2 regions of the Demequina pilifera genome follow, and region 2 is predicted to be linked to the other one. Evidence: predicted binding sites of a transcription regulator. Region 2 holds the regulator's gene; the other holds the start of a gene.

Region 1 (15,530 bases), on a different contig from region 2:
GCGGAGCACTCGCTGCGAGTGACTGCGCCGCCGCTGCTCAGCCCTGAAGCACCACCACAGACTTTTCTGCGCGACGAGGCGCCCCGTCCCGGGTGACGCTCAGCCGCCGCTACCGGGAGGAAACCCATGCGCATCCCCACCCTGATGCAGAGCACCGCAGTGCTCGCCGCCTCGGCCACTCTGCTCGGCGCGGGGACGTCGCCAGCCACGTCTGCTGAGGCCGAACCCGAGCTCCCGCCCCTGTCGGAGGCCATGAACATTCCGTTCGGCTTCGCGATCGACCAGCGCGAGACGACGGGCGCCGCGGCATCCTTGATGCGGACTCATGCCACGCAGTTCACGCCTGAAAACCATATGAAGCCCTACGCCTGGTACTCCGGAGTGGACCGGTTCTCGCCGTCTCCGACCATCGACACGCTGATGACGTTCGCACTCGACAGCGACCTCGACGTGCACGGACACACGCTGGCCTGGCACTCCCAGTCACCGGACTGGTTCTTCGACGCGGCGGACGGCTCACCGCTGCCCTCGGATCAGGGCGGTCAGGACATCCTGCGTCAGCGGCTCGAGACCCACATCTTCGACGTCGCCGAGCACCTGAGCTCCGAGTACGGGCTCTTCGGCGCCGAGAACCCCATCGTCTCCTTCGACGTCGTCAACGAGGTCGTGAGCAACGACCCCGGCACCCCTGGCGGGCTGCGAGAGTCCGAGTGGTTCCGGGTGCTCGGCGAGGACTTCATCGACCTCGCGTTCCAGTACGCGGACGAGGCCTTCAACGAGACCTACGCAGCGCCCGGATCGGACCGCCCGGTCGCCCTCTACATCAACGACTACTCGACGGAGTGGCCGGACAAGCGGGCGCGCTATCACGCGCTGGTGGAGCGGCTGCTCGAGCGCGACGTGCCCCTCGACGTGGTGGGTCACCAGTTCCACGTCCACTCGTCCGTGTCGGTGCAGCAGTTGGACGACACCCTCAGCGACTTCGAGGACCTCGGCGTCCAGCAGGCCGTCACCGAGTTCGACCGTCCCACGGGCACGCCCGTGACCGACGAGCGGCTCGAGGACCAGGCCAACTTCTACCGCGACGCCTTCCAGGTCTTCGCGGACACGCCTTCGGTGATCGCGATCACGGTGTGGGGCCTGACGGACGACCGCAGCTGGCTCGCCGCCGATGGCGCTCCGCTCCTGTTCGACCAGAGCTTCGCACCCAAGCCGGCGGCCTTCGCCGTGGCATCGGTGGAGCGACCAGCGACCCTCGAGTCGATCGCGGTGACGCAGTTGCCGACCACGACCGAGTACACGGTCGGTGACGAATTGGACCTGGATGGTTTGGAGGTCACGTCGACGTGGACCGACTCCGCTACCCAGGTGCTGACCAGTGACGAGTTCACGGTGTCGGGATTCGACTCGTCGGCGGCCGGCGACGTGACGCTGACGGTGACGCTGGATGCGGATGCGTCCATCGCGACGTCGTTCGAGGTGACGGTGTCCGAGGCTCCTGCGCCGGTCGAGTTCACCGACGTCGACGATTCCCTCCAGCACTTCGAGGCGATCACGTGGATTGCGGGCGAGGGGATCAGCACTGGCTGGGAGACCGGCGCGGGGCAGGAGTTCCGTCCGTTCCACTCGATCACGCGTGATGCGATGGCGGCGTTCTTTTACCGCTACGCCGGTTCGCCGGACGTCACGCTCCCTGCGCAGTCTCCGTTCGCGGACATCACGCCCACCAATACCGAGTTCTACGAGGAGATCGTGTGGTTGGCGGACCAGGGGATCTCCACGGGGTGGCCCGTTGCCGGCGGCGGGCGTGAGTTCCGTCCCTTTGAGCCGATCACTCGTGACGCGATGGCGGCGTTCCTGTATCGACTCGATGGGGAGCCCGAGTGGTCGGATCCGGTGGTGTCTCCGTTCACCGACATCACGTCGGGGAACACGGAGTTCTACACCGAGATCACGTGGCTGGAGTCCACGGGCGTCACGGAGGGCTGGCCCGTGAGCGGCGGCTTCGAGTTCCGCCCGTTCCACGAGACCACCCGCGACGCGATGGCCGCCTTCCTCTACCGATTCGACGGCGTCGCCCGCTAGGCGCGGAGCGAGCGGGCGCGCCCAAGCCTGCCCGCGCATCGGCCGATGCGCGGGCGGGGTCGGTGCGCGACTACCCTTGGGCGCATGGCTGGAAACTCAAAGCGCCGCGGCGCGACCCGCAACTCAGGCTCCAAGAAGGGCGCCACCGTCGGCACCGGGGGCAAGGGTCGCCGGGCCCTCGAGGGCAAGGGTCCGACCCCACGCGCCGAGGAACGCCCCAACCACAAGGCGTACAAGTTCAAGAAGAAGGCCGAGTCGGAGGCCGCGAAGCGTCCTCAGCAGCGCACCGGCAGGATCACCCCTCGCGACCGGACGTCGAGCTCGCACGAGCTCGTGATCGGCCGCAACAGCGTGCTCGAGGCGCTGCGCACCAAGCTGCCCGCACTGGCGCTGTCGGTCTTCAACCGCATCGACGCCGACGACCGCATCACTGAGATCGTGTCGCTCGCGGTGGAGGCGGGCATCGAGGTCCGCGAGGTCACCAAGGCGAACCTCGACGGGCTCGCCGGCGGCAGCCCGCATCAGGGCGTCGCGCTGGAGGTGCCGCCGTACGACTACGCCGCCCCCGAGGACCTGCTCGAGATCGACGGTCAGGCGCGCATCATCGCGCTCGACGGGATCCAGGACCCCCGCAACCTGGGAGCGATCATGCGATCCGCGGCCGCCTTCGGCGCGACCGGCGTGGTCATCCCCGAGCGCCGCGCCGCCGGCGTGACGGTCGCGGCGTGGAAGGTCTCCGCGGGCGCCGCCGCCCGCCTGCCCGTGGCCCGCGCCACCAACCTCACGCGCGCCCTCGAGGCGTACAAGTCGGCCGGGGTCTTCGTCATCGGCCTGGACGGCGGGGGAGAGGTCGACATCGCCGATTCCCACCTGCTCGACGGGCCGTTGGTGATCGTGGTCGGGTCCGAGGGTTCGGGGCTGTCGCGCCTGGTGCGCGAGGCCTGCGACCAGATCGCCTCGATCCCGATCTCGAGCGACACCGAGAGCCTCAACGCCTCCGTAGCGGCGTCGATCGCCCTCTACGAGGCGCGCAAGGCAGTGAGCTGACCCTGCCGTCGGTGCGGTGACCGGCAGCGACGTCAGTCGGCGCGGTCAGTCGGCGCTCGGCGCGGATGGCGCCGAGTGCTCGGTGGGGGCCGTCGGTGCGGTCTCCGGCAGCAGCGAGCGCCGCTGGACCACCGGCGGTTCGGGGTCCTCGGGCTCGGGCACGCTGCCCCATCCGTGAGTGTTGTCGTTGGCGTACGGGTCCGGCAGTTCGAACGTGTCGCCGTGCTGCTCGGTGAGGGCGGGCAGCTCGGCCGTCATCTCCGCGATCGAGCGGCCCAGGACGGCCTTCTCGTCCGCCTTCTTGGGCAGCACGTGCTTGACGTATGAGGCGGTCGCCACCGGCATGGGCACGTCGTGGCCCGCGGCCTCGGCCAGATACCAGCGGTGTTCGAGCACCTCGTGGAACACCTGCGCCGGCTCGAGCTTGCCGCGCAGGCCACGCGGGACGGCCCGCACGGTGGGCTCGAACATGCGGGTCAGCCAGTCGTGGGCGGCGTTGGCCTCGTCCATGGTGCGGTTGTCGTTCCACGCGCGGAACTCGTCCATGTCGTTGAGCAGGCGCCTGGCCTGATTCTCCTGGACGTCGAGACCGGTGAGCCGCATCAGCCGGCGCTGGTGGAAGCCCGCGTCCACGACCTTGGGGCGAATCGCGATCGCCGTGCCGTCCTCCGTCTGCTCCATGTCGATCTCGCCCAGGTCGAAGCCCAGGTCGTTCAGCTGCCGCACCCGCTCGGCCACGCGCATGCGCACGTTCGACGTCGCGGTCGACACCTCGGTGAGGGCCGACCACAGCTCGCGGTAGCGCTTCTCAAGCCGCTCGCCGATCTCCAGCGGATCCACGCTCTCGTCGAGATCCTCGGAGCCCTGGAGGTCCAGGAGCTCGCCCGTGATGTTGGTGGTCGCGATCTCGAGGTCGTACGCGCGCTGGCCGTCGGTGAGGCGCGTCTGCAGGTCGCCGGTCTCCGCATCCACGAGGTAGGCGGAGAACTCGGCGGCGTCGCGGCGGAACAGCGCGTTCGACAGCGACACGTCCCCCCAGTAGAAGCCCAACAGATGCAGCCGCACCAGCAGGACCGACAGCGCGCCGACGAGCCGCTTGAGGGTGCGGGGCCGCATGGCGGAGGCGAACAGCGCGCGATACGGCAGCGAGTAGGCGAGGTGCTCGGTGACGAGCGCCGCCGACAGTTCCTCGCCCGTGGGGGTGCGCCTGCCGGTGACGACGGCGATGGGGTGCACGGTCGGGGCATCGAGCCGCTGGAGCTCGCGCAGGATGGAGAACTCCTTGTGGGCGATCTCGGGGTTGGTCTCCTTGATCGCCAGCACGTTGTCGCCGTGGCGGACGAATCTCACCACGTGGCGCGACAGGCCGCGCGGGAGCGCCGCGATGTGCTCCTCTGGCCAGGCGCTCAGCGGAATCTCCCACGGCAGCTCGATCAGGGCGGCATCGGCGGCTCCGGTGATGTGCAACGGCATGCCGTCAGACTAGCGGGCGCAGGTGCGGGCAACAGAAGAGGGGCGGCCCCTTGCGGGACCGCCCCTCTTCCTGATGCTGTTGCCGAGACTATCGGCGGTTCGACTCGATCTTCACTTCCTTGGAGATGCGCTCCCCGGTGGCCGCGGAGAAGATGTGCTGCTCGCCCTCGCGGATCTTCACCCACACGGTGTCGCCCTTCTTGGGCACGTCGCGGGGGTCGATGCGGAGGATCATCTGCGCGTCGCCGGCGTTGAAGTGGACGTCCTGCGCCTCGGGGGCGTCGGACGGAACCTCGCCGTACACGAAGGCGTCGGAGCCGAGCTCCTCGACCACGTCGACGTCGACCGGGATCGAGCCCTCGGTGTGGGGCGCCACGCGGTCGAGCGACTCGGGACGGAAGCCCAGCACCACGTGGTTCTTGTCCTCGGCCTTGAGGTGCGAGAGCGCCTCGCGCTGGAGGGTGACCTCGCCGCGACCGACCTGCGCCTTGTCGCCCTCGACGCGGAAGGTGCCGATGTTCATCGCGGGGGAGCCGATGAAGCCGGCCACGAACACGTTCGCGGGGGCGTCATACATGTCACGCGGGGTGCCGACCTGCTGGAGCACGCCGTCCTTGAGCACCGCGATGCGGTCGCCCATGGTGAGCGCCTCGACCTGGTCGTGCGTCACGTAGACGGTGGTGGTGCCGAGTCGACGCTGGAGGGCGGCGATCTGGGTACGGGTCTGCACGCGGAGCTTGGCGTCGAGGTTCGACAGCGGCTCGTCCATGAGGAACACCTGCGGCTGGCGCACGATCGCGCGTCCCATGGCGACGCGCTGACGCTGACCACCGGAGAGGGCCTTGGGCTTGCGGTCCAGGTACTCGGTGAGGTCCAGGATCTTGGCGGCAGCCTCGACGCGCTGGCGGATCTCCGACTTGTCGATCTTGGCGATCTTGAGCGCGAAGCCCATGTTGTCGGCCACCGTCATGTGCGGGTAGAGCGCATACGACTGGAACACCATCGCGATGTCGCGGTCCTTGGGCTGAACGTGGGTGACCTCGCGGTCTCCCACCCAGATGCTGCCGGCGTCGATGTCCTCGAGTCCTGCGAGCATGCGCAGGGACGTGGACTTTCCGCAACCGGAGGGGCCGACGAGGACGAGGAACTCGCCGTCAGCGATGTCGAGGTCGAGCTGGTCGACCGCGGGCCTTTCGGTGCCGGGGTAGATCCTCGACGCCTTGTCATACGTAACAGTGGCCATGGTGATGGTCCCTTCACTGGCAGGTACGTGCCAGACGATCCGTGGTGAAGAGTGCCGATGTGGTGTCCACAGTGACACTGCCCCCGGCAACGATGCAGGGGGTGGAATCATCTTGCCATAGGGGGCGCTGCCGCGTCACCTAGCGGGCGGTACGTTATGTGCATGGCGGGCGTCAAACGTGACATGGGCGAGGAGATCGGCGGCTACACCGTCGTCGAGACGCTTGGTCAGGGCGGTTCCGGGGCGGTCTACCGGGTGCGGGACGAGGGCGGTGAGACGTACGCCCTCAAGCTCGTGGACGCCCAGCACGACGAGGTGGCGGCGCGCAGGCTCGAGCGCGAGGTGCATGCCCTGCAGTCGCTGCGCCATCCGGCCGTTCCCCGGGTCCTCGACGCCGAGCTGGACGGCGCCGAGACCTTCGTGGTGTTCGAGTACATCCCCGGCGTCAGCATCTGGCAGCACGTCCAGGACCACGGGCCGCTGTCGGGGGAGGCGCTTGCCGACTTCGCGGACCGCACCGCGTCGGCGCTCGAGGCCGTCCACGACGCGGGAGTGGTCCACCGCGACGTGACGCCGTCGAACATCATGGTGGGCCCCGAGGGCCCTGTGCTCATCGACTTCGGCCTGTCTCACCGCGAGCACGACGAACGCCTCACGCGCGACGGCCTGGTCTCGGGCACCGCCGGCTATGTCGCTCCCGAGGTGATCGACGGGGCCGAGCCGGGCCCCATCGCGGACCGCTGGTCCTGGGCGGCCACCGTGGCGTACGCCCTCACCGGCGCGGCCCCGTTCGGTTCCGGCACGGGCGCCATCTCGCGGACGCTCGCGGCCGAGGTCGATCTGCCCGATGCGCCAGGCGCCGGGGCGCTCAGGGCCGCCTTGGGCCGTGACATCGGAGCGCGCCCGAGCCCGCACGAGGTGGTCGCGGCGCTGCGCGGCGCGACGATCGCGCTGCCGGTCTCCGGGGAGCAGATGGCGGCCACGGAGGTGGCGCCGGGCCTGGCCGCGACGTCGGTGATGCCCGCGCACGGGACCTGGAACGAGGCCGGCTCGGACCCCACCGCCGGGCTCACCGTCACGGCGGCGAGTCCCGTAACCAGCGACGAGCTTCGCCGCCGCGACGCGGCCGACCCCTGGGACGCGGCCGATGCGGGCGAGGGCGACGACGCGGACGATCCGGACCGTGAGGACGAGGGCGACGACGAGTTCGCGCACGACGACGCCGCGCTCCCGCCCGCGCCGCGCCATCCGCTGATGACGCTCACGTGGATGCTCGCGATCGCCGCATCGGCCGCGCTCGCCCCGCTGGTGGCGGCCGCGGCGCTGGTGGCGGCCGCAGTGATCGCCAGGACGGTGCAGCGGCGCGCGGTCGGCCTGCACCTGGCTCGCCAGCGCCGAGGGGAGCGGCGGGGCGACGCCGCGCTGCACGCCCTCGGCCTGCCGTGGCACCTGCTGCGCTCGATCGGCGAGACCCTGCCGGCGGCGGCGATCGCCATCGCCGCTGGCGGAGGGGTGACCGCGCTGTGCTGGTGGCTGGTGGACGAGGGGCGGGTCGCCACGGGCGACTCGGAGCTCTGGGGCCACGCTGCAGCGCTGGCAGCGGGAGGCCTTGTCGCCGTGGCCGCGCTGTGGTGGGGGCCGTGGATGGAGTTGACCCGGGAGGGCAGCAGGCGCGTCGCCTCCGGCCTCGCCCCCACGCGCGGGGTCGCCGTCGCCTGGACCCTGGTGGGGCTGGCGGCCCTGGGCGTCGTGGTGCTCGCGGTGCTCCTCAACGCTCCCCCTCAGTGGTGGCCCGCACCGCAACTGCTCGTGTAGCAGGCAGGCGGGGAACCGCGCGGCCGTGCGGTACGTTGGCGAAGCGATGTGACCGTGTGCGGACAAGGCTGCGGCGCGCCTACCAACGGAGGGGTTCGATGGCACTCAGAGGACGGTTCGGCACCATCCAGCCGTGGCTCAGTCTGCTCGTCCGGCTCTCGATGGCCGGGATCCTCATCGCCGCCGCGATCCCCAAGATCCAGGACATCCCGAAGTCCATCATCGCCGTGCGCGCCTACCGGCTGCTGCCGGAGGAGGTGGTGCCGTTCGTCGGCACCATGCTGCCGTTCCTCGAACTCGCGCTCGCGGTGGTGTTCCTCCTGGGCGCATTCACGAGGCTCGGCGCGATCGTGTGGCTCCTCATGATGGCCGCGTTCACGTTCGGGGTGATCTGGGCATGGGCCACCGGGCTGACCATCGACTGCGGCTGCTTTGGCGGCGGCGGGGAGGTCGACGCGAGCGAGACCAACTACCCGCTGCACCTGATGGAACGGCTCGGGTTCATCGTCCTCGGCACATTCCTCGCGATCTGGCCCCGGAGCCGGTTCTCGGTGGACGGCGCGCTGGCGCCGGAGCCCGCGACCGAACCCGAGCCCCAGCCAGCCCACTAGAGTTCTGACGAAAACCAGAGACCAGAAAGTAGACCGATGGCCAAGAACAAGGCGACCACCTCGAACGACAAGGCCTCCGCGGCCAAGAAGAAGGCACAGCAGCAGGTCAAGGCGCAAGAGCGCCGCACCGCGCTGTACATCACCATCGGCGCAGCGCTGGTGGTGCTGATCTTCGGCGGCATCGTGTGGTTTATCGTGCAGCAGTCCTCGGTGCCGTCACTGGACTCGGGAGAGGCTGTGGCGCCGCTCGGGGCAGACGAGACGGGCGGGATCTTTGTCGGCATGGACGGCGTCGCGGGTGGCGAGGCCCCGGACGATGCCCCACGCGTCGACGTCTATGCGGACTTCATGTGCCCCGTGTGCGCGCAGTTCGAGGAGGTCAACGAGGACGACATCGACGCGATGCGCGAGGCCGGCGACATCGAGCTGTACCTGCACCCGATCTCGATCCTGGACCGTGCGTCGCAGGGCACTAACTTCTCGACCCGCTCCGCCAACGCGGCGGCGACCGTCGCGGACGCCGCACCCGAGTACATCGTGCCGTTCATGAGCGCGATGTTCGCGAGCCAGCCCTCGGAGGGCACCGGGGGCCTGACCGACGAGCAGATCGAGCAGATCGCCATCGACGCCGGCGTTCCGGAGGACGTGGCCGCCACCCTCGATGAGGGCAGGTTCACCAAGTGGGTCGTGGCCGCCACCGACCAGTCGTCGCAGGACGGCGTGCCGGGCACCCCGGCGATCATGATCGACCGCGAGATGCTGCAGCAGCAGGAGGTCCCGTACTTCCAGCCCGGAGCACTGAGGGCGCACATCGAAGGCCTCTAGGCCTCACCTGCTACGAGGGCCCCGTCGGCGACGCCGACGGGGCCCTCGTGCGTCCGGCGCACGGCGGCGCACCGGTATCCTGCTGGGACGGCGCGCTCGCGCGCCTCACCGCTGGCATGGCGCAATTGGTAGCGCACCTGTCTTGTAAACAGGGGGTTGCGGGTTCGAGTCCCGCTGCCAGCTCCATTCTCTTTCTATCCGCGCCCGCCGCGCCGCAACCAATTGCCGACATTATCTGCCGACATTATCTGAACTGCGCCCCGCGCCGAGTGTGAAGATCATCACACTGGCCTCGTCGGCTGCAGAATTCCTCACTAAGTTTCCCGTTAATGCCGATGTATGGCAGGTATCACACTCCGCGTGTGGCGCCGGACCGGGATCCGGGAGGGCGCCATTCACGGGGCCTTGGTGAGCAATACCGGACAAGAGTGCAGGCAGTACAGCAGGGCATGGCGCTCGCCGCGAGAGTGCGGAAACTCTCGTGGCGGGTGTGGACATCACCGTTGATGACATGACGAGAACGCTGTGACATCCGTCACGACACACTTTCCATGCAATTCGGTGATGAAAGAAGACGCTGGGGGGTGCCCCGGGGGAATCCACCCCCGGGGCGGCCAGCATCACTGACAGAGGGGCAATGGAAATGGCAGAGAAGAAGCACAACAAGCGCAAATTCGCAGCGCTGGCGCTCGCGCTGGTGGGCGTGGCGGGGCTGTCGGTCGCGTCGGCCGCGACGCTCAACGTCGAGGCCTCCAACGAGGTCGCGATCGGCACGGAGACCTTCGCGGCGTGCGACACCGCCGTCGCGGTCGACTACACGTATGACACGGACGACTTCACCATCAAGGACGTCACCGTCGACGGGATCTCGGACACGTGCGATGGCGAGGGCATTCGAGTCGTGATCGAGGAGTTCGGCGCGGCCGAGGGGGATGCGCCGCTCGCGGTGGTGACCGGTCAGCTCGACGCCTCCGGAAGCTTCACCAAGGCCGTGACGGAGTCCATCGACATCGCCACCGACCTTGGCCTTGTGACGGTCGTCATCGGCTAGCAGGACGATTCAACGGACGGGCTCCGATGGCAGCCACTCTCGATGCCGGTACCGGCTCGCAGCGCGCGAGCCGGTACTGGCGCGTGGTGCGGCAGGGTCTCGCCTGGGTGCTGTTCGCCGTCGCCGTCTACTTTCTGTGGCCGTCCTCACTGGGCGGCGGCACGTCGCTCGTCATCGTCTCGGGTGAGTCCATGGAGCCCACGTACTACTCGGGTGACATCGTCGTGGCCCGCTCCGGGGCGCCCCAGGTGGGCGACGTCATCGTCTACGCCCCAGAGGGTCTTGGAGGGGCCCAGGTGGTGCACCGGATCATCGGCGGGGACGGCGAGTCCGGGTGGGAGCTGCAGGGGGACAACAACGATTTCATCGACCCGTTCCGCCCGGCCGAGGCCGAGGTGCGCGGGATCGTGCAGTTTCACGTCGCGAACGCCGGCGCCGTCACCATGAGGATCCTGAACCCGTTGGTGTGGTGCGGAGTGATCCTCGCCGCGACGGTCCTGGCGCTGTGGCCGTCCGATGACGACTCGGACGACGAGCCGGACGACGACGGTGATGAGCCCGAGGACGAGGTGCACGGGGCTGTCCCGGACAACGAGGACCATGCGGCGCCCGTCGCCACAGCCACAGCCACAGCCACCGTTGCGACAGTCGCGGCGAAGACCGCTTCGCGGCTCGGGCGTAAGCGCCTTGGTTTCGCCGCGTTGGCAGGCGGCCTCAGTCTTCTCACGGTTGCGTGCGCCACGCCTGCGAGCGCCGCGCAGCTGACCGTGGTCGCTGGCTCCGAAGTCTTCTCTCATTCGGCGACCGCGTGCGCGCCTGCCCAGGTTGCAGGTGCGCCGGTGATCGACACCACTGGTGCCGACGGGACCTCGGCCGGGGTGTTCTCCCTGGTGGACATGGGCGGAGTTCCGGCCGACTGCCATGGGCTGTACCTCGAGGTCTTCGTGCACGACTCGTCCGGCACGGTCATCGCCTCGGGAGACGGCACGGCATCCGCCGCTGGAACCATCGACGTGGGCAACTATCCGGCGACCTCCGTCGTGACGGTGGTCGCACGGATCGGTGGCTGGATCTTCCCCACCACGTGGACCGCCCCGGCCCCGACCGGCCCTGCTGATCCGGTGGTCGGCTCCTGCGAGGGCTACCTCATGTCGACGGGGGAGATCCCGGCGGCGACCAGCTGCAGCCTCAGCGCCGGCAAGGTGGGGGCGGTGAAGTTCGTGGACCAGCACAACGGCGGCCCCGGCCACTACCGCACCATCCAGATGTCGACGCAGTTCTCGCCCGGCGGCTACATGTCACCGGACGGGTGGCGGCAGTATCAGGACATCACCGAGTGGCGCTTCGCTCTCGATCTCACCGCGCCGCCATACGGCACCGGGCTCGACCTGTCAGGTTCCTACTACCTGTACAACAACGGCAACAACGCGGCGCTGGCCTCGGGCGAGGACTGCTCGGATCCGACGTCGGTCGTGTTCCAGGAGCGCACGGTCGGGAGCAATCCCACCGCCGGCTTCGTGGTCAGCGAGGTCCCGATCGCGTGGATGGCCCCGGACCAGTTCCTGTGCTCGCGACCTTAGGTCGCGCGCGACCCTCGTCCCCAGCGGATCGGTGGGGCGCCCAGGTCCGCGAGCAGCGCATTCACGCGCGAGAAGGGCCGGGACCCGAAGAATCCGCGTGACGCGCTCAGGGGGCTCGGGTGAGGGCTGGCGACCCGCGGCACGTCGCCCAGCAGCGGCGCGAGGTTCTGAGCGTCCCGGCCCCACAGCACCGCCACCAGCGGCGCGGGTCGGGCCGCGAGCACGCGGATGGCATGCTCCGTCACCGCCTCCCAGCCCTTGCCCCGGTGCGAGCCGGGAGCGCCGGGGGAGACCGTCAGGACGCGGTTGAGCAGGAGCACGCCCTGCTCGGCCCAGTGAGTGAGGTCGCCGTCGGGCAGCGTCTCGCCCGTGTCGTCGCGCAGCTCGCGCGCGATGTTCACGAGCGATCGCGGCATGGGGTGGCCGGGTGGGACCGAGAAGCTCAGACCCACCGGGTTTCCCGGCGTGGGGTAAGGGTCCTGGCCCACGATCAGCACGCGCACGGCGGCCAGCGGAGCGTGGAAGGCGCGGAGCACAGCTTCCGATTCCGGCAGGTAGCCCCGGCCGGCGGCGATCTCCTCGCGCAGGAAGCGGCCGATGCGCGCCAGCTCCGGCGCGACCGGGTCCAGGGCGTCGGCCCAGTCGCTCGCCACCTGGGTTCGCCACGCCTCCGACATGTGCGCCACACTAGCCGCGCGCCGTCCCGCGCCCACCCCCGACCGTCAACTGCGAACCACTTTTCGTGGCGACACCCCGAGGCGGCGGGCCGATGCGGTGGCTGGCTCGGGGTGTCGGCCCCCGGAGTGGTTCGTACTTAAGGGGGATGAGGCGGGTGGGTCCGGTGGGTGCGGTCCGTCAGTGCGGAGAGAAGACGGCCGATGCGGGCGAATGACATCTCTGTAGTTCGCCGGTAGTCTGGGGCGCACCAGTCAAGGCAAGAGGAGGGTGCTCATGAGCGAGACCGCACGAGTCGAGCACCCGACCGCCGTCGACGAGCTGTCCGAGCGCGACGCCGGCATCCTCCGATTCGAGCGCAAGTGGTGGAAGTTCGCGGGAGCGAAAGAAGACGCGATCCGCGAGCAGTTTTCCATGACGAGCACACAGTATTACCAGGTGCTCGGCGCGCTCATCGACACCGAGGCCGCCCTCGCGTTCGACCCGATGCTGGTCAAGCGACTGCGCCGCATGCGATCCGCACGTCAGCGAGGACGCGCCACGCGCTCGTTCGATGCTGCGGCGCTTCGCTAGAGTGACCCGCGTGTCCCAGCACTACGAGCCAGACGAATTCGACGAGATCGCCGCCCAGGGCGGCCCCGTCGGCGTGCACCGTGCCCCCCGCCCATGGTGGAGCCGGGTGCTCCCACCGCTGCTGGCGTTCCTGATCGCGGGCGCCATCGCCTTCGCGATCGCCACGGTGCTGTGGAACCGCGACGTCGCGGGACCGGCCGAGCCCACCGCTGAGCCCACCATCACGGTGACCCCCTCCAGCGAGCCGTCCGTCACCGCGAGCCCGGTGCCGACCGCGACCTCTCAGGAGCCCGTCCCGTCGCCCACCCCGACGCCGACGGAGACGGAGGAGCCCGAGCCCGTCATCCTCTACGACTCGCAGGTGCACGTGCGCAACGGCGCCCGCATCCAGGGCCTCGCGGGCGAGCAGCAGGAGACCCTCGCGGACGCCGGCTACACGAATATCGAGGCGAACAACATCGACCCCTCGCTGATCCCCGACGGGGCCAACGTCGTGGCCTACGACGGCGACCGCCTCGCCGACACGGCGCAGGACATCGCCGACACGCTCGGGATCGAGGCCGTCGACGGCAGCGGGACCCCCGGCGGTGCCGAGATCGAAGTGCTGCTCGCGTCCGAGCCCGACGCCTGACCCGGGTCCCGGGCTCGCCCCCGCGCCCCCGGTGCCGTGAGGCGCCGGCCGGCCCGCGCATCGGCGCTGTGCTCTGGGTGAAAAGAGAGTGACACGGTTTGCACTCGGAGGGGGAGAGTGCCAGAATCGGCGTTAGCACTCTCAATGCGAGAGTGCTAAAAACACCGGCTTCCGGGTCGAGGTGCAGGTTCGTGGCGTGAAGGGAACGCCCCGGGCCGCATCGTCCGTCGCGGGCGATTCGGAGCCACCACCCATCGAAAGAGGACTACACACCCATGGCAAAGATGATTGCCTTCGATGAGGACGCCCGCCGCGGCATGGAGCGGGGCATGAATGCCCTCGCCGATGCTGTGAAGGTCACCCTCGGCCCCAAGGGCCGCAACGTCGTGCTCGAGAAGAAGTGGGGCGCACCCACTATCACCAACGATGGCGTATCTATCGCCAAGGAGATTGAGCTCGAGGAGCCGTTCGAGAAGATCGGCGCCGAGCTCGTCAAGGAAGTTGCCAAGAAGACGGATGACGTCGCTGGCGACGGCACCACCACCGCAACCGTGCTCGCTCAGGCGCTCGTGCGCGAGGGCCTGCGCAACGTCTCGGCCGGTGCCAACCCGATCGCTCTCAAGAAGGGCATCGAGAAGGCCGTCGCGGCCGTCACCGAAGAGCTCCTCGACTCCGCAGTGGAGATCGAGACCAAGGAGCAGATCGCTGCCACCGCCGGCATCTCCGCCGGTGACCCCGCCATCGGCGAGCTCATCGCCGAGGCGATGGACAAGGTCGGCAAGGAAGGCGTCATCACCGTCGAGGAGGCGTACCAGTTCGGACTCGAACTGGAGCTGACCGAGGGCATGCGCTTCGACAAGGGCTACCTGAACCCGTACTTCGTCACCGACGGAGAGCGCCAGGAGGCCGTGCTCGAGGACTCCTACGTCCTGCTCGTCGAGTCGAAGATCTCGTCGCTCAAGGACCTGCTGCCCATCCTCGAGAAGACGATGCAGGCGGGCAAGCCGCTGACCATCGTCGCCGAGGACGTGGACGGCGAGGCCCTCGCGGCGCTCGTGGTCAACAAGCTGCGCGGCAACCTCAAGGTCGTCGCCGTCAAGGCTCCCGGCTTTGGCGACCGCCGCAAGGCGATGCTGCAGGACATGGCCGTCCTCACCGGCGGCCAGGTCATCTCCGAGTCGGTCGGCCTCTCGCTCGAGAGCGCCGGTCTGGAGATGCTCGGCCAGGCACGCAAGGTCGTCGTCACGAAGGACGACACGACCATGGTCGACGGCGCTGGCGCCGAGGACCAGGTGCAGGGTCGCGTCAACCAGATCCGTGCCGAGATCGAGAACTCGGACTCGGACTACGACCGCGAGAAGCTCCAGGAGCGCCTCGCCAAGCTCGCCGGCGGCGTCGCCGTCATCAAGGCGGGCGCGGCCACCGAGGTCGAGCTCAAGGAGCGCAAGCACCGCATCGAGGACGCCGTGCGCAACGCCAAGGCTGCCGTCGAAGAGGGCATCGTCGCCGGTGGTGGCGTCGCCCTCATCCAGGCCGGCACCAAGGCACTGGCGGCACTGTCGCTCGAGGGTGACGAGGCCACTGGCGCTCGCATCGTCGAGCTCGCGATCACCGCGCCGCTGCGCCAGATCGCCGTCAACGCCGGCATGGAAGGTGGCGTCGTCGTCGAGAAGGTCAAGGGACTCCCCGTCGGACACGGCCTCAACGCCGCGACCGGCGTCTACGAGGACCTGCTGGCCGCCGGCGTCAACGACCCGGTCAAGGTCACCCGCTCCGCGCTGCAGAACGCCGCGTCGATCGCGGGCCTGTTCCTGACGACCGAGGTGGTTGTCGCGGACAAGCCCGAGCCCGAGCCGGCCATGCCGGCCGGCGGCGGTGGCGACATGGGCGGCATGGGCTTCTAAGCCCCTTCGCACCTGCC
Region 2 (15,530 bases):
GTGTATCGGGCGGCCACGGGATTGGCCCCCTGCAGCTGGACCTTCAACCCGATGGGAGTGCGATTGATGATCAGGCCGATGACCACGGCGATCACAATGAACACCACGAAGAGCATCGGCACCCCTGCGATCGCGGACCGGCCGAACTCCCCGAGTCCGGCGGGCTGTCCCGCGAGGGTCGTCCCCCCGGTCCACACGATGGCGAGGCCGTTGTAGATCTGCATCGTGGCGAGCGTGGCGAGGATGGGCGTGATGCCGATCTTCGCCACCAGGAAGCCGTTGAACAATCCCCCGAGCATGCCCACCGCGACTCCGGCCAGCACGAAGAGCGGAGTCAGCGACGCCGCCAGCTCTGGGTTCTGCTCGCCCACGTTGATGTACAGCGTCGCGATCGTGATCGCCGACAGGTTCGCGATCGAGACGACCGACAGGTCGATGCCTCCGGTCAGCATGGCAAGCATGATCGCGAGACTGAGCAAGCCGATCTCCGGCGCCGTCATCATGATGTTCTGCAGGTTGATCGGGTTCAGGAACACCTGGGGCTCGAGCACCGCGAAGAACGTGAAGAAGACGAGCACCAGGACCAGCATGCGTCCGGATCCGCGCGACCTCTGGATGCGGCCCACCATGTCGGTGGCATGAGCATGCACGCCGGCGTTCACGCGCCCCAAGGCGCTCTCTGGCTTGAGCTTCACAGCACTCATGCGTGTGTCACCTCTTCCTCCTGGACGATTGCGGCAGGCTTGCGCTTCCTGCTGCGCGCGGACGAGACCTGGATCGCCACGCCGATCACGAGCAGCACTCCGACGACCGCGCGCTGCCATGCACTCGGGACGCCCACCAGGATCAGCGAGTTGTTGATGACTTGAATGAGCAGGACGCCGAGGAATGTCCCCAGCACCGAGCCCCGACCGCCAAAGATCGAGGCGCCGCCCAAGACGACGGCCGCGATGATGTCGAGCTCGGTGCCCACGAGGTCCTGCGGACTCGCGGAACGTCCCATGGCGACGTACATCAGCCCTCCGATGGCCGCCAGCATTCCGACCAGGGTGTACATCCACACCTGCGTGCGAACCACCTTGACTCCGGCGCGGCGGGCCGCCTCGGAGTCGCCTCCGATCGCGTAGATGCTGCGGCCGAACATCGTCGACCGAAGCATCCATGCCACGGCGACGCACAGCGCCAGGGCCGGCACCACCAGCACGTGAAGGTAGGCCTGACCCGACGCCGTCTCGGTGTCGATGATGTTGGCCGTGGACAACGAGGCGAACGACTCGGGGAGGTCCGCGATGAAGCGGGTCCCGACGAACGTCAGCAGTGCTCCTCTGAAGATTCCCTGCGTGCCCAGAGTCACGATGAGCGTGGGCAATCGGAAGGTGGCGATCAGGAACCCATTGATCGCCCCGAGCCCGGCGCCGATCACCAGCGCCCCCACGAGCATCACGGCGAGTCCGGGATCCATCCCGCTCGTCAGGGACAGATGCACGACGCCGTAGGCCGCGAACGTCGCGATCGCAGGAAAGGAGACGTCGATTCCGCCAGAGATGATGACGATCAGCACCCCCAGCGCGAGCACCAGTGGCACGATCGCGCTGCGGAGGATGGCGAACAGAATTGGAAGAGAGAAGAAGTCGGGGTTGATCGCGGACATGGCGATCACGAGCGCGACCAGGACCAGCGCGAGGACCCCTTCGTTGTTCGCCCCGCGAAGCCGGGAGAGACTCTGCGCCGTCAGTAGCTGGCTCATGCCGAGACCTTCTCTCGAATGTTGAGATCGTTGACGTCGTCTCCGGTGAGCTCGTGGGCGATCCGCCCGCGGTGCACGACCAGGACGCGGTGACAGCTGGACACCAGTTCGGGTGCGTCGTCCGAGATCACGATGACCCCCATGCCGGCTGCCGCCTGCTCACGCAGGAGCGTCAGGATCTCGGCCTTGGATCCGATGTCGACGCCCACCGTGGGGCCATTGAGGATGAGGATCTTCGGCTCGTTCGCGACCCACTTGGCCAGCACCACACGCTGGGCGTTGCCGCCCGACAGTGACCTGACGGGAGCCGCAGACGTGGGCGCCTTGATCCTGAGGCGAGCGAAGAGGGCGTCGATGGCCTTCTTGGCCGCCGAGGAGCCGATGGTCCCGCCGCGCGTCCGGTACTTGTCGACGGATGCCGCGATCATGTTGTCGGCGATCGACTTCTCGAGGAACAGGCCCTGGGTCAGGCGGTCCTCGGGCACGTAGGCGACTCCCGCCGCGATGGCGTCTTGAACGGAGTTGATCGACACCTCGGACCCGTCGACCGCGATGGTGCCCGAGTCGTGGGGCATCACTCCGAACAGCGCTTCCGCGATCTCCGTACGACCCGACCCGAGCAGACCGGTGATCCCAAGGATCTCCCCATGTCCCACCGTGAAGGAGATGTCTTTGAAGTAGCCGCGCCTGGACAGGCCCTCGACTGCGAGCCGGTCTCCTGCCCCACCGTCGAATGCCGAGATCTCGCGCTCGCTGAGCACCTCGTGGCCCGTCATGTCGCGGGCGATACGTCTGCCGTCGTATTCCGAGGCGGGTCCGCTCGAGACGACGCTGCCGGAGCGCATGATCGTCACCCGGTCGGACACCTTGAGCATCTCCTCGACCTTGTGCGAGACGAACATCAGGGCCACGCCCTGCGCCTTGAGCCGGTCGACGATCGCGAAGAGCCGCGTCACCTCGGTGTGAGTGAGCGCGGTGGTCGGCTCGTCCATGACGATCACCTTGGCGTCATGCACGAGCGCACGACAGATGGCCGTCAGCTGCTTGTCCGCAACCGAGAGCGCCTCGACCTCGTCATTCAGGTCCAGGTCCAACCCCAGCTCCTCGATGACTGCACGCGCCTGGGGCAGCTCCTTGCGAAGCGAGAAGCGTCGCCGTCCGTCCGCGACCGCGGAGGTGAAGAGGATGTTCTCACCCACCGTGAGGTTGGGAAACAGCGAGAAGTCCTGGTAGATCACCTGCACGCCGGCCTTGATCGCCACGTCCGGCCGTACACCGCTGTACGACGTGCCGCCGATCGCGATGGTGCCCGCGTCGGGACGCTCTGCACCGGAGATCACCTTGATCAGCGTGGACTTTCCGCTGCCGTTCTCCCCTGCGAGGCAATGCACCTCTCCGGACCTCAGCTCGAGCGAGACATCGATGAGCGCCTTCACGCCGCCGAACGTCTTGGCGACCCCCGCGACGCTCAGCACAGTGCCGTCGTCAGCGTCGCGACCAACTTCGTTGTTCATGTCGAGAACCATTCTTGGGTGAGACTTCTTTCCGGGCCCCAGTCGGGGCCCGGAAAGAAGTGTGGAACGTGGGTGACGACTTAGAAGTCGTACTCGGAGGCCTTGGCCGCGTCCGCGGCGACGGCTGCATCGCCCACATACACGTTCTCGGTGCCCTCGAGCAGGCGCAGCGACTCGTAGCCCTCGATGCCGAGGTCGGTGCCCTCCTCGATGGTTCCGCCCTGAGCAAGGGTCATCGCAATCTCGAGCTGGGCCTCGCCTGCGAGAGCGGGGTCCCAGAAGAAGATCTTGTCAATCGAGCCGGTCTCGAGGTACTTCTGCGACTGCGAGGGAATCGACGTCCCCATGACGCACACCTCGTCCTCGAGTCCTGCCTCTTCGATGGCCCGCGCGATTCCGGGAACGTCGTTTCCGGCTGAGCCCTGGAAGCCCTTGATGTTCGGGTACTTGGCAAGGATCTCGCGTGCTCGGTCGTAGGCAACCGCCTCGTTGTCCGTGCTCTCGATCGGCTCCTCAACGCGAGTCATGCCCGCGAAGGACTCCGTCTGGAGGTCGTGAGCGGCGCCCACCCACTCCATGTGGGTCTTGGCAGTGAGCCCACCGACGAACTGGACGTACTCGCCTTCCTCAGCCATGCACTGAGCGAGGTTGGTCATGATGTCCTCGCCATACGACGCATTGTCGAAGGCTTCGATGTTGATGTCGACGTTCTCGATGCCGCTGGCCTCGTGGGAGACGACGATGATGCCCTGGTCCTGAGCCTGCTTGAGGACGGACGACAGCGATGCCGGGTCATTGGGAACCACCGTGATGGCGGTGGGCTGCTGTGCGATCAGGTCCTGGACGATGGCGATCTGCTTCTCAGCGCTGTTGTCGTCTCCACCTTCCTGGCGGGCGTCCACGCCCGTGCGCTCCGCAAAGCTGTCGACACCCTGCGACATCCGGTCGAACCACCCGATGCCCTGCACCTTCACGACGGTCACCATGGTCATGTCCTCAGCAGCGAGTCCGCCCGCAGCGCCGCTCGTGGTCGGCTCCGAAGCCTCGGCCGCGCCGTCCTCTGAGTCTCCGACCGTGCTGCAACCGGCGAGCACCAGCGAGAGCCCCGCTGCCGCAAACGCGGCTTGTACCTTGCGATTCATGGGTTCTACTCCTTCGTAGTTTGCCGACCATCACCCTGAGAGGGTCTCGCCCTGGACGTTCTTCGTCTCGAGCACGGCCGACCCTACGCACGCTTACGCGACCATGTCAAGCGCTATCGCGCACAGTCTGCGCGATATCGCGCACTCGGCTATGATCTGGAGGTACTGAGTGCGCGGAATCGTGCATGCTAATCTTCGTTTCGGAAACCGACCAAGGAGGGCCCGTGACACGTCATTTGGACGTCGCTGAATCTGTCCGGACCCACGGATTCCAGTCGGTGAACACTCTCGCCGCCATGTTTGGCGTGGACATATCCACGATTAGGCGCGATTTGGAGCGCCTGGAGACCATGGGGCTGATCGAGCGAACCCATGGCGGTGCCATTCCCGTCACTCACCCGGAAACCCCCACTCAAGTGCGCGCATCGCTCCATCGCGAGGAGAAGATCGCCATTGGCAAGGCGATGGCTGAGCGGGTTCTAGACGGCCAGACCATCATTCTGGCTGCGGGAACCACCACCCTTGAGGTGGCCAGGCACCTCAACCAGGAGGGCGTGACCGTCGTCACCAATGACCTGCGAATTGGCATGGAAGTGGCCGACCGCCAGAAGATGCACCTCGTCTTCATTGGCGGGGATCTCCTGCCCAATGACTACCGAATGTGGGGCCCGACGGCAGTTCAGCAACTGTCCAACCTGAGGGTCGATGTCGCGATCTTCGGGGCCGACACCGTTTCGGAGGAGGGCATCTTCAGCGTCTCCAGCTACGGCATCGAACTCAACCGCGTCATGATGTCGATTGCGCGCGAGGCATTCTTCGTGGCGGACAGCAGCAAGTTCGGCAGGGAGGCCCTGTTCAAGGTGTTCGGGTTCGAGGAGTTCACAGCGGGGATCACGGACAGCCTGCTCGATCCCCTCCGGGCGTCGAGGTTCCCGGTGCCCGTCATCCAGGTGTCACCGGAACCGACTCGTCGATAGCGACGCGCCAGCCCCGCTCTCGCCCCCGCCGCCCGGATCATCGCCGGGAGCCGTAGAAGCGACCGCGCGTCAGAATCCCATGCGGCCCAGCTGCTTGGGGTCGCGCTGCCATTCCTTCGCGACCTTCACGTGCAGGTCGAGGTACACGCGCCGGCCGAGGAGTCGCTCGATGCCCGCGCGGGCCGTCGCCCCCACGTCGCGCAGGCGTTCGCCGCGGTGGCCGATGATGATGCCCTTCTGGGAGTCGCGCTCCACGAACAGCTGGGCGCGGATCTCGAGCACGTCTCGCGAGGCCTCCGGAGAATCGGGCTCGAGCATCTCCTCGATCATCACGGCGATCGAGTGCGGCAGCTCGTCATGGACGCCCTCGAGGGCGGCCTCGCGGATCAGCTCCGCGACACGCACGTCCTCGGGCTCGTCGGTGATCTCACCGTCGATATAGAGCGGAGGGCCCTTGGGCAGGTACTTGATGAGCAGGTTCGCGAGCACGTCCACCTGGATGTCCTCGACCGAGCTCACCGGGATCACCTCGGCCCAGTCGGCGAGTTCGGACACCGCCATGAGGTGCTCGGCCACCCGGTGCTTGGGCACGGCGTCGACCTTGGTGACGATCGCGATCACGGGAGCGCGGGCCTCGCCCAGCTCGCGAGCGATCCACTTGTCGCCGGGGCCGATCTTCTCGTCGGCCGGAAGGCAGAATCCGATCACGTCGACCTCGTTGAAGGTCTCACGGACCACGTCGTTGAGTCGCTCGCCCAGCAGCGTGCGGGGGCGGTGCAGCCCGGGAGTGTCCACCAGGATCAGTTGAGCATCCTCGCGCGTCAGCACCCCGCGGATCGCACGCCGGGTGGTCTGCGGGCGCGAGGACATGATCGCGACCTTCTCCCCCACGAGGGCGTTCGTGAGGGTCGACTTGCCCACGTTCGGTCGCCCCACGAAGCAGGCGAAGCCGCTGCGATGCTCGGGAGGGACGGCGCCGCCGCCGGCCGCGTCAGCCACGGGCGGCCAGGAACGTCAGCAGGAGGCGACGCTGAAGGGCGAACATCTCCTTCTCCTCGTCGGGTTCGGCATGGTCGTAGCCCAGCAGGTGCAGAATGCCGTGGGTGGTCAACAGGAGCATCTCCTCTTCGGGGGTGTGGCCGGCCGTGGCGGCCTGGCGCGCGGCCACTGCGGGGCACACGACGATGTCGCCGAGCAGTCCCGGGGGCGTAGGGGCGTCGGCCGTGCCTGGACGCAACTCGTCCATGGGGAAGCTGAGCACGTCCGTGGGGCCAGGCTCGTCCATCCACTGCACGTGAAGCTGTTCCATCGCCGGCTCGTCGACGAACAGGATCGCGAGCTCCGCGCCGTCAGCGACGTGCATCTCGGCCAGCACGTACCCGGCGAGCTCCGCGAACTCGACCTCATCGACGTTCACGTCGGTCTCGTTGTTGACCTCGATCACGCGGAGTCTCCCTGGTGGCCGAAGCGGCGATGCTGGCCGCCGCCACGCGGGGCGGTGCGCTCGTCCAGCTTGGCGTAGGCCGTGATGATGTCGCTCACCAGGCGGTGGCGCACCACGTCGTCGGCGTCGAGCTCGCAGAACGCGATGTCGTCGATCCCCGCGAGGATCTCCCGCGACGCGCGCAGGCCCGACTGGGTGCCGCCCGGCAGGTCCACCTGCGTGACGTCTCCCGTCACCACCATGGTCGAGCCGAAACCGAGCCGCGTGAGGAACATCTTCATCTGCTCGCGGGTGGTGTTCTGCGCCTCGTCGAGGATCACGAACGCGTCGTTGAGCGTGCGCCCGCGCATGTACGCCAGCGGGGCCACCTCGATCGACCCCGCCTCCATGAGACGCGGGATCGACTCGGGGTCCACCATGTCGTGCAGTGCGTCGTACAACGGACGCAGGTAGGGGTCGATCTTCTCGTTGAGACCGCCCGGCAGGAAGCCCAGCCGCTCCCCTGCCTCGACGGCGGGGCGGGTGAGGACGATCCGGTTGACCTTCTTCGACTGCAGCGCCGCGACCGCCTGCGCCATCGCGAGGTACGTCTTGCCGGTGCCAGCGGGGCCGATCCCGAACGTCACGGTGTGGGTCTCGATCGCGCGCACGTACTCGGCCTGACCGTGGGTCTTGGGCCGGATGGTGCGGCCCCTGCTCGACAGGATCGACCGCGACAGCACCTCGACGGGACGGCTCACGACGGCCGCGCCGGCGTCGCCGGCCCCGGCCGCGGCGGCAGCCACTCCGCGGGCCGCGCTCAGCATGCGCACGGATTCGCGGGCGACCTCGGGCGTCAGCGGCACCCCAGCGGCCCTCACGGAGCGCAGCTCCTCGATGGCCGTGGCGGCCGCAGCGATCTGAGCGTCGTCTCCCGTGAGGGTGATCTCATTGCCTCGCACGTGAACATCAACGGTGTCGAATCCGCGCTCGATCTCCTTCATCACTGCGTCGCCGCTGCCCATGAGCGCGGTCATCTCAGCGGAGTCGTCAATGATCATCACGCGACTCGGGCTCACGCGGGATTCCACTCGAGCTCGCCGCCGCCGATGACGTGGCCGTGCACGTGGAACACGCTCTGACCTGCCCGCGAGCCCGTGTTGAAGATCCATCGGTACTGGCCGCCGCACTCCGCGTCCGCGACCTGCTGCGCGACCTGCGCCATCTCCGCGAGGTCCTCGGGTATCTCGCGCGCCGCTGCGGCGACATCCTTGACATGGGCGCGTGGCACCACGAGCACGTGCACCGGGGCCTTGGGAGCGATATCGCGGAAGGCCACCACGCGCTCGGTCTCCAGCACCATGTCGCCGGGGATGTCACCGACGATGATCTTGCAGAACAGGCAGTCGTCACTCATATGGCTAGCGTATGCCCCCGTCGGCAGGGTCGTCAGCCGCGCCGGTGGTGGACCAGTGCCCGCGCGCCACCGCGAGCGCCGCCATCGCCGCCGGACCGGCGGTGGATGCGCGCAGCACGTGCGGTCCGAGCACCACCACTTCGGCGCCCGAGTCGGCGAGCGCCGCGAGCTCGTCGTCCGAGATGCCGCCCTCGGGGCCCACGACGAGCCACACCGCACCCGGCGACTCGTCCCACGTCAGCGTCGCAAGGCCCCTGGTCGCGGACTCGTGCAGCACCAGCACCCGGTCCCCGTCCGCCACCGCCTCTCGCACGCGGCGCACGAGCTCCGCCGTCGTCACCAAGGGATCGACGGCGGGGAGCAGGGCGCGGCGGGACTGCTTGGTCGCAGCGGCTGCGAGAGACTGCCACTTGGCGCGCGCCTTGTCCGCCTTCGGCCCTCGCCACTGGACGATGCTGCGGGAGGCCGCCCACGGCACGATCCGGGTCGCGCCCAGCTCGACCGAGGATTCGACGGCCTGCTCGTCCCGGCCGCCCTTGGCGAGCGCCTGGACCAGCACCACGGCGGGATCGTCGTCGCGCGACACCCGCTCCACCCGCACCAGCATCCTGTCGGGGCCGGCCTCCACGATCTCACCGGTCGCGCGCTGGCCGGCGCCGTCGACCACCTCGATGGCCTCGCCGACCGCACGGCGCTGCACCGTCACCGCATGCCGAGCCTCGTCGCCGGTGACGGCGATGACGCCGCCCGGGCGCGCATCGGCCGCACCGTCGCTCAGGAAGACCGGTGCGCTCACGGGCGCGTCAGCGCACCTTGAACGCGTCACGCAGCCTCGAGAACACCCCGCCGCCGATGGGCGCGAGCGTCGCCTCCGGCAGCTCCTCGCCGCGCATCACGGCGAGTTGGCGCATCAGTTCGCGCTGCTCGTCGTCCAGTTCGGACGGAGTCTGGATGTCGAGGTGAACGAACAGGTCTCCCCTGCTGCCACGCTGGAGGCGTCCCACGCCGAGTCCCCGCAACCGCACCGTGGAGCCCGCATGGGTGCCGGGGCGCACGTCGATCTGCTGCTCCCCGTCGAAGGTGTCCACACCCATGGTCGCGCCCAGGGCGGCCGCGGTCATCGGCACCTCGACCGTGCAGTGCAGGTCGTCGCCGCGCCGCTCGAACGTTGGGTGCTGCTGCTCACGGATCTCGATGTACAGATCGCCCTTGCTGCCGCCGCCCACGCCCGCGTCTCCGCGGTTGGGCAGGCGGATGCGAGTGCCCGTCTCCACGCCGGCAGGGATGTCGACAGAGATCGTGTGGCGCGAGTGGGTGCGGCCCTGGCCCGAGCAGTCGGCGCACGGCTGGCGGATGATCGTGCCGTAGCCACCGCAGCCGGGGCACGGCGAGGTGGTCATCACGGGCCCCAGCAGGGACCGCGCGGTGCGCTGGATCATGCCCGCGCCGTTGCACTGCCGGCAGGTCTCGGGCGACGTCCCCGGTGCGCAGCAGGTGCCTCGGCACGTCTCGCAGGTGTCCGCGAGATCCACCTGGATCTCGCGCTTCGCGCCGAACACCGCCTCCTCGAGCGATATGGACGTCTGCACCAGGGTGTCGCCGCCGCGCTGGGTCCGCGACGCGGGCCCGCGCTGCTGCGCGCCGCCGAACGGGCTGCCGGAGCCGCCGAAGAACTGCTCGAAGATGTCCTCGAAGCCGTAGCCCTGGGCACCCCCCTGGCCGCCAGAGGCTGCGCGTGGGTCGACGCCGCGGTCGTACTGGGCGCGCTTGTCGGCGTTGCCGAGCACCTCGTACGCCGCGGCCACGTTCTTGAAGTGGTCGCCCCCGTCGGGTCCCGCGACGTCCGGGTGATGCTCGCGCGCGAGCTTGCGGTAAGCCTTCTTGATGTCTGCCTCGGAGGCGTCTCGTGAGACGCCCAGGGTGGCGTAGTAGTCCTTCACTCGTTCTCCACGACTCTCGATAGGTAGCGGGCGACGGCGCGAACAGCGACCATCGTCCCCGGATAATCCATGCGGGTGGGGCCCAGCGCGCCCAGCAGGGACGTCGCGTCCCCGCCCGGTCCGTACCCCGCCGCGACGATCGACGTCCGCGCCAGCGCCTCGTTCTTGGTCTCGGCGCCGATGCGCACGGCGATGTCCCGACCGTCTGCAGCCATCTCGTGCAACAGCCGGAGCAGCACTACTTGTTCCTCAAGGGCATCGAGAACCGAGCCGATGGCGTCGGATTCGAAGTCGGCGCCCGCGCGGGCCAGGTTCGCCGCGCCCGCGAAGACCACTCGCTCGACGGTGCCGCCGCGCGCCGCCGTCACCACCGCATCGGCCACGTCGCGCGCCCATCCGACCTGATCAGGCCGGTCGACCCAGGCGTCGAGCGAGCGCTGCAGCGCCGCCGGGGTGTGCCCCACGGACGCCTCGTTGAGCTCGCGCGCGACGCGCTCGAACTCCTCGTCGGATCTCTCGCCTCCCAGCGACACTGCGGACTGCTCGACCCGCGCATCGGCCGACACCACGACGACGAGGGCGCGCTCGGTGCCGATCCGCACGAGCTCCACCCGACGGACCGCGGATTCGCGCAGGCTCGGGTACTGCACCACGGCGACCTGGCGTGTGAGCTGGCTGAGCAGCCGAACCGAACGCTCGACCACGTCGTTGAGGTCGACGGCATCGGAAAGAAAGGTCTGGATCGCGCGCTTGTGGGGATCCTGCAGCGCCGATGCGGCGAGGTGGTCGACGAACGAGCGGTAGCCGGCATCGGTGGGGATGCGCCCTGCGCTCGTGTGGGGCTGCGCGATGAGCCCCTCCTCCTCGAGGGCCGCCATGTCGTTGCGGATCGTCGCGGGCGACACGCCCAGCACATGCGACTCTGCCAGCGCCTTCGACCCCACGGGCACCGAGGTCGAGACATAGTCCTCCACGATGGCGTGAAGGATCGCTCGCCTGCGTTCCTCGCTCACGCGACACCTCCCGTGTGGACTCGACGTACTGGCACTCGACCCGGACGAGTGCTAATTCTAACGCGGACCGCCGAGCGGTAGCGTGGCCCCCATGAACCGGGGACCTGACAGCGACGCCCCGCCGGGCCGCGACGCGGCACTGGCGAGCGTGGCGCACCTGGGAGCGATGGCGGGGCCACTGGTCCCAGGCATCGTCTATCTGATGCGGCGCAGGCGCGAGCCCTGGGCGGCGCGCGAGGCCGCAACCGCGACAAACTTCGGATTCCTGGTACTGGCAGGGTTCTTGGTCGCGACGCTCGTACGAGAACTCGTGCCTTTACTGGCGTTTCTCGGTACATTGTCTCAGTTGGTGGTCCTCATCGTCGCGGTCGCGCTCAGCTTTCAGGCCTTCCGCTCCGTGCGACGAGGACTGCCAGCGACGTACCCCTACGAGATTAAAGTGGTGAGACAAGCATGACTGACAGCACGACTCCCCCACCCCCCGAGCAGCCCCACAACAGCGGACAGCCGCAGGGCGGTCAGCCCACCGGCGGTCAGCCGGTGTCACAGTCGGACGAGAAGACGATGGGCCTGCTGACGCACCTGTCGGCGATCGTCCTGGGCTTCATCGGCCCCCTGATCTTCTGGCTGATCTACCGCGAGCGCAGCGCGTTTCTGAACGACCAGGGCAAGGAGGCGCTGAACTTCAACATCACCGTCGCGATCGCGTACGTGGTCTCGTACATCCTGATGGCCGTGACGTTCGGCATCCTGTTCTTCCTGCCGTTCCTCGTGTGGATCGGCGCGCTGATCTTCCAGATCCTCGGCGGCGTCGCCGCGAACAAGCTCGAGAACTACCGCTACCCGTTCGCCATTCGCTTGGTGAAGTAAGGGCTGTGAACTAGCAGCACACGGGTAGAGGCACCACGGAGCAGCCCTCAGGGTCTTACCCCGAGGATGTTCAGGGCCCGTCATCGGTCACGAGGCCGATGACGGGCCCTTGCCGTCTCTGGGACCCTGGGGTCATGAGCGAGAACACCTACCCCAACGACCCACCGCAGGCCCCACACACGCCCTCCCCTGCGCCGCCCATGCTCGAGTCGGAGGCGCGCACGTGGGCCATGCTGGTCCACATCATCGCCGCAGTGGCCGCGCTGTTGAGCGCCGGCTTCCTGAGCTTCATCGCCCCGTTGATCGTGTGGCTGCTGTACCGCGAGCGCAGCGCCCTGGTCGACTTCCACGGGAAGCAGAACCTCAACCTGCAGCTCACCCTGCTGGTGACGGGGATCGCCGCCTTCGTGCTCGGGCTCGTGACGCTGGGCTTCGGCTTCCTGCTCACCCTTCCGGCGTGGCTCGCGTACGGCCTGTACGCGTTCGTGATCTCGATCATCGCGGGAGTCAAGGCCAACAACGGCGAGTACTACCGGATCGGCCTGACCATCCGGTTCATCCGCTAGCGCTCGACGTCCTGGTGCGCGCGCTCAGGTGAGCGCGCGCACCGCGGCGTCCGCCAGCAACCGTCCCCGCAGCGTGAGACGCAGCGCTCCCCCGATGGCCGCCCGGCCGTCGAGGACCCCGTCGGCGACGAGCGCAGCGACCGCCTGAGGGCGGGGGTCTGGGAGATCCTCGATGGGCATCCCCTGCGCCAATCGCAGCCTCAGCATCACGGCCTCGAGAGAGAGGTCAGCAGGGGTGAGCGGCTCACGCTCCGCCTCGGGGCTCTCCCCTGCATCGAGGCGCTGCGCGTAGACGCGGGGGAGCTTGACGTTCCACCAGCGCTCGGCGTCCACCGCCGCGCCGTCCGGGCCGATGCGCGGGCCGAGGTAGCTGTGCGCGCCCGGGCCGATCCCCCACCAGTCCTGGCTCGTCCAGTACGCGATGTTGTGCCGGCACGCGTCGCCCGGGGTGCGCGCCCAGTTGGAGACCTCGTACCAGGCGTAGCCCGCCTGGGCGAGACGCGCATCGGCCGTCTCGTACATGTCCGCCTGCGTGTCCAGGTCGACCGCCTCGATCTCGCCCCGGCGCAGCTGCAGGCCCATGCGCGTGCCGGGCTCGATCACCAGTGCGTAGGCGCTGACGTGGTCGGGTTCGAGCGCGATCGCGGCGTCGAGGCTCGCCTCCCAATCCGCGAGCGACTCTCCCGGGGTGCCGTAGATGAGGTCGAGGCTGGTCGCGAGCCCGGCCTCCTTCGCCCAGGTCACGGCGCGCTCCACGTTCTCGGGCCGATGGGTGCGATCGAGCGTCGCGAGCACGTGCGGCACGGCGGACTGCATTCCGAACGACACGCGCGTGAAGCCGGCCGATGCGAGGGCTGACAAGGACTCGCGCGTCACCGAGTCCGGGTTGGCCTCCGTGGTCACTTCGGCATCAGCGGCCAGGCCCCACGCGTCACGAACCCCGTCGAGCAGGGCGGACAGCGCCCCCGGATCGAGCATGGTCGGGGTGCCACCGCCGACGAACACCGTGCGGGCTGGGCGGTCGTCACCCTCCATCGCTCGGCGCGCCACGGCCATCTCAGCCAGGGCCGCGCCCACGTAATCGGCGCGCGAGGAGAACTCGCTCTCGCCGGGAGCGTAGGTGTTGAAGTCGCAGTACCCGCACCTGACCGCGCAGAACGGCACATGGATGTAGACGCCGAAGTCGCGCATCGGCCTGTCGAGCACCGCACAGCCGCGGGTCACGCCTACTTTTTCTTCCCCTTGGAGGAGCCGTCGTCGGACGTGGACAGCGCCGCGATGAAGGCCTCGGGCGGGACCTCGACGGATCCGATGTTCTTCATGCGCTTCTTGCCCGCCTTCTGCTTCTCGAGCAGCTTGCGCTTGCGGGAGATGTCGCCGCCGTAGCACTTGGCCAGCACGTCCTTGCGGATGGCGCGAATGGTCTCGCGCGCGATGATCCGCGCGCCGACGGCGGCCTGAATGGGGATCTCGAACTGCTGGCGATCGATGAGGTTCCTGAGTTTGCCCACCATGGACACGCCGTACGCGTACGCCGCGTCCTTGTGCACAATCGCGCTGAACGCGTCCACCTGCTCGCCCTGAAGCAGGATGTCGACCTTGACCAGGTCGGAGGCCTCGTCACCGGCGGGCTCGTAGTCGAGGCTCGCGTAGCCCTTGGTGCGGGACTTCAACTGGTCGAAGAAGTCGAACACGATCTCCGCGAGCGGCAGCGTGTAGTGCATCTCGACGCGGGTCTCGCTGATGTAGTTCATGGTGCCGATCTGACCGCGGCGCTCCTGGCACAGCTCCATGACCGAGCCGATGAACTCGCTCGGGACGAGGATGGTGGCCTTCACGATGGGCTCGCGGACCTCGGCGATCTTGCCGCCGGGGAACTCGGACGGGTTGGTCACCGTCACCTCCGAGCCATCCTCCATCTTCACGGTGTAGACCACGTTGGGCGCGGTGGAGATGAGGTCGATGCCGAACTCGCGCTCCAGGCGGTCGCGCACGATCTCGAGGTGGAGCAGCCCCAGGTAGCCACAGCGGAAGCCGAATCCCAGCGCCACGGAGCTCTCTGGTTCGTAGACGAGCGACGCGTCATTGAGCTGGAGCTTGTCCAGAGCGTCGCGCAGCACCGGGAAGTCGGAGCCGTCGAGCGGGAACAGGCCCGAGTACACCATCGGCCTGGGGTCGCGGTAGCCGCCCAGCGACTGCTCGGCACGGCCCTTCGCGCGCGTCACGGTGTCTCCCACCTTGGACAGGCGCACGTCCTTCACCCCGGTGATGAGGTACCCCACCTCGCCGACGCCGAGTCCCTGCGTGGCAGTGGGCTCCGGAGAGATCACCCCGATCTCCAGCAGGTCGTGCGTGGCGAGCGTGGACATCATCGCGATCTTCTCGCGCGGCTTGAGGTCCCCGTCGACCACGCGCACGTAGGTGACGACGCCGCGATACGAGTCGTAGACCGAGTCGAAGATCATCGCGCGGGTGGGGGCGTCCGGGTCGCCCACGGGCGGCGGGATGTCCCGCACCACGCGGTCGAGCAGTTCGGAGACGCCCTCGCCCGTCTTGCCGCTGACACGCAGCACGTCATCGACCTCGCAGCCGATGAGCTGAGCGAGCTCGGCCGCATAGCGGTCCGGGTCCGCAGAAGGCAGGTCGATCTTGTTGAGCACCGGGATGATGGTGAGATCGTTCTCCATCGCGAGATACAGGTTCGCGAGAGTCTGTGCCTCGATGCCCTGGGCGGCGTCGACCAGCAGCACCGCGCCCTCGCACGCGGCGAGTGACCGCGACACCTCGTACGTGAAGTCCACGTGACCGGGGGTGTCGATCATGTTGAGCGCGAACGGCTCGCCCTCCACGTGCCACGGCATCCGCACGGCCTGCGACTTGATGGTGATGCCGCGCTCGCGCTCGATGTCCATGCGATCGAG

What was found. Region 2 encodes HrcA, which represses chaperone genes, less so after heat shock. Its sites were predicted from a motif close to TTNGCACTCGNNNNNNNCGAGTGCNAA; they were not measured.
Region 1: a site for HrcA is predicted at 13,742-13,768, ahead of groL (chaperonin GroEL). Genes of this name have one in related genera too.

Annotation. Positions count from the first base shown of each region.
Region 1 is NZ_JBMDTW010000001.1:461,826-477,355, reverse strand. Features, by position in the region: gene ACNI14_RS02115 (endo-1,4-beta-xylanase) at 127-2,085, shown strand; gene rlmB (23S rRNA (guanosine(2251)-2'-O)-methyltransferase RlmB) at 2,170-3,132, shown strand; gene ACNI14_RS02105 (DUF4032 domain-containing protein) at 3,178-4,605, opposite strand; gene ACNI14_RS02100 (ABC transporter ATP-binding protein) at 4,694-5,848, opposite strand; gene ACNI14_RS02095 (serine/threonine-protein kinase) at 6,011-7,663, shown strand; gene ACNI14_RS02090 (MauE/DoxX family redox-associated membrane protein) at 7,762-8,274, shown strand; gene ACNI14_RS02085 (DsbA family protein) at 8,311-9,099, shown strand; tRNA gene ACNI14_RS02080 (tRNA-Thr) at 9,210-9,285, shown strand; gene ACNI14_RS02075 (hypothetical protein) at 9,743-10,150, shown strand; gene ACNI14_RS02070 (signal peptidase I) at 10,177-11,730, shown strand; gene ACNI14_RS02065 (uracil-DNA glycosylase) at 11,727-12,407, opposite strand; gene ACNI14_RS02060 (DUF3263 domain-containing protein) at 12,682-12,978, shown strand; gene ACNI14_RS02055 (LytR C-terminal domain-containing protein) at 12,989-13,609, shown strand; gene groL (chaperonin GroEL) at 13,885-15,513, shown strand.
Region 2 is NZ_JBMDTW010000006.1:102,893-118,422, reverse strand. Features, by position in the region: gene ACNI14_RS11720 (ABC transporter permease) at 1-662, opposite strand, end outside; gene ACNI14_RS11715 (ABC transporter permease) at 701-1,747, opposite strand; gene ACNI14_RS11710 (sugar ABC transporter ATP-binding protein) at 1,744-3,261, opposite strand; gene ACNI14_RS11705 (substrate-binding domain-containing protein) at 3,342-4,403, opposite strand; gene ACNI14_RS11700 (DeoR/GlpR family DNA-binding transcription regulator) at 4,589-5,380, shown strand; gene era (GTPase Era) at 5,450-6,379, opposite strand; gene ybeY (rRNA maturation RNase YbeY) at 6,372-6,824, opposite strand; gene ACNI14_RS11685 (PhoH family protein) at 6,821-7,864, opposite strand; gene ACNI14_RS11680 (HIT domain-containing protein) at 7,879-8,220, opposite strand; gene ACNI14_RS11675 (16S rRNA (uracil(1498)-N(3))-methyltransferase) at 8,225-9,016, opposite strand; gene dnaJ (molecular chaperone DnaJ) at 9,024-10,160, opposite strand; gene hrcA (heat-inducible transcriptional repressor HrcA) at 10,157-11,173, opposite strand; gene ACNI14_RS11660 (DUF4870 domain-containing protein) at 11,265-11,630, shown strand; gene ACNI14_RS11655 (DUF4870 domain-containing protein) at 11,627-12,043, shown strand; gene ACNI14_RS11650 (DUF4870 domain-containing protein) at 12,178-12,609, shown strand; gene hemW (radical SAM family heme chaperone HemW) at 12,634-13,800, opposite strand; gene lepA (translation elongation factor 4) at 13,836-15,530, opposite strand, start outside.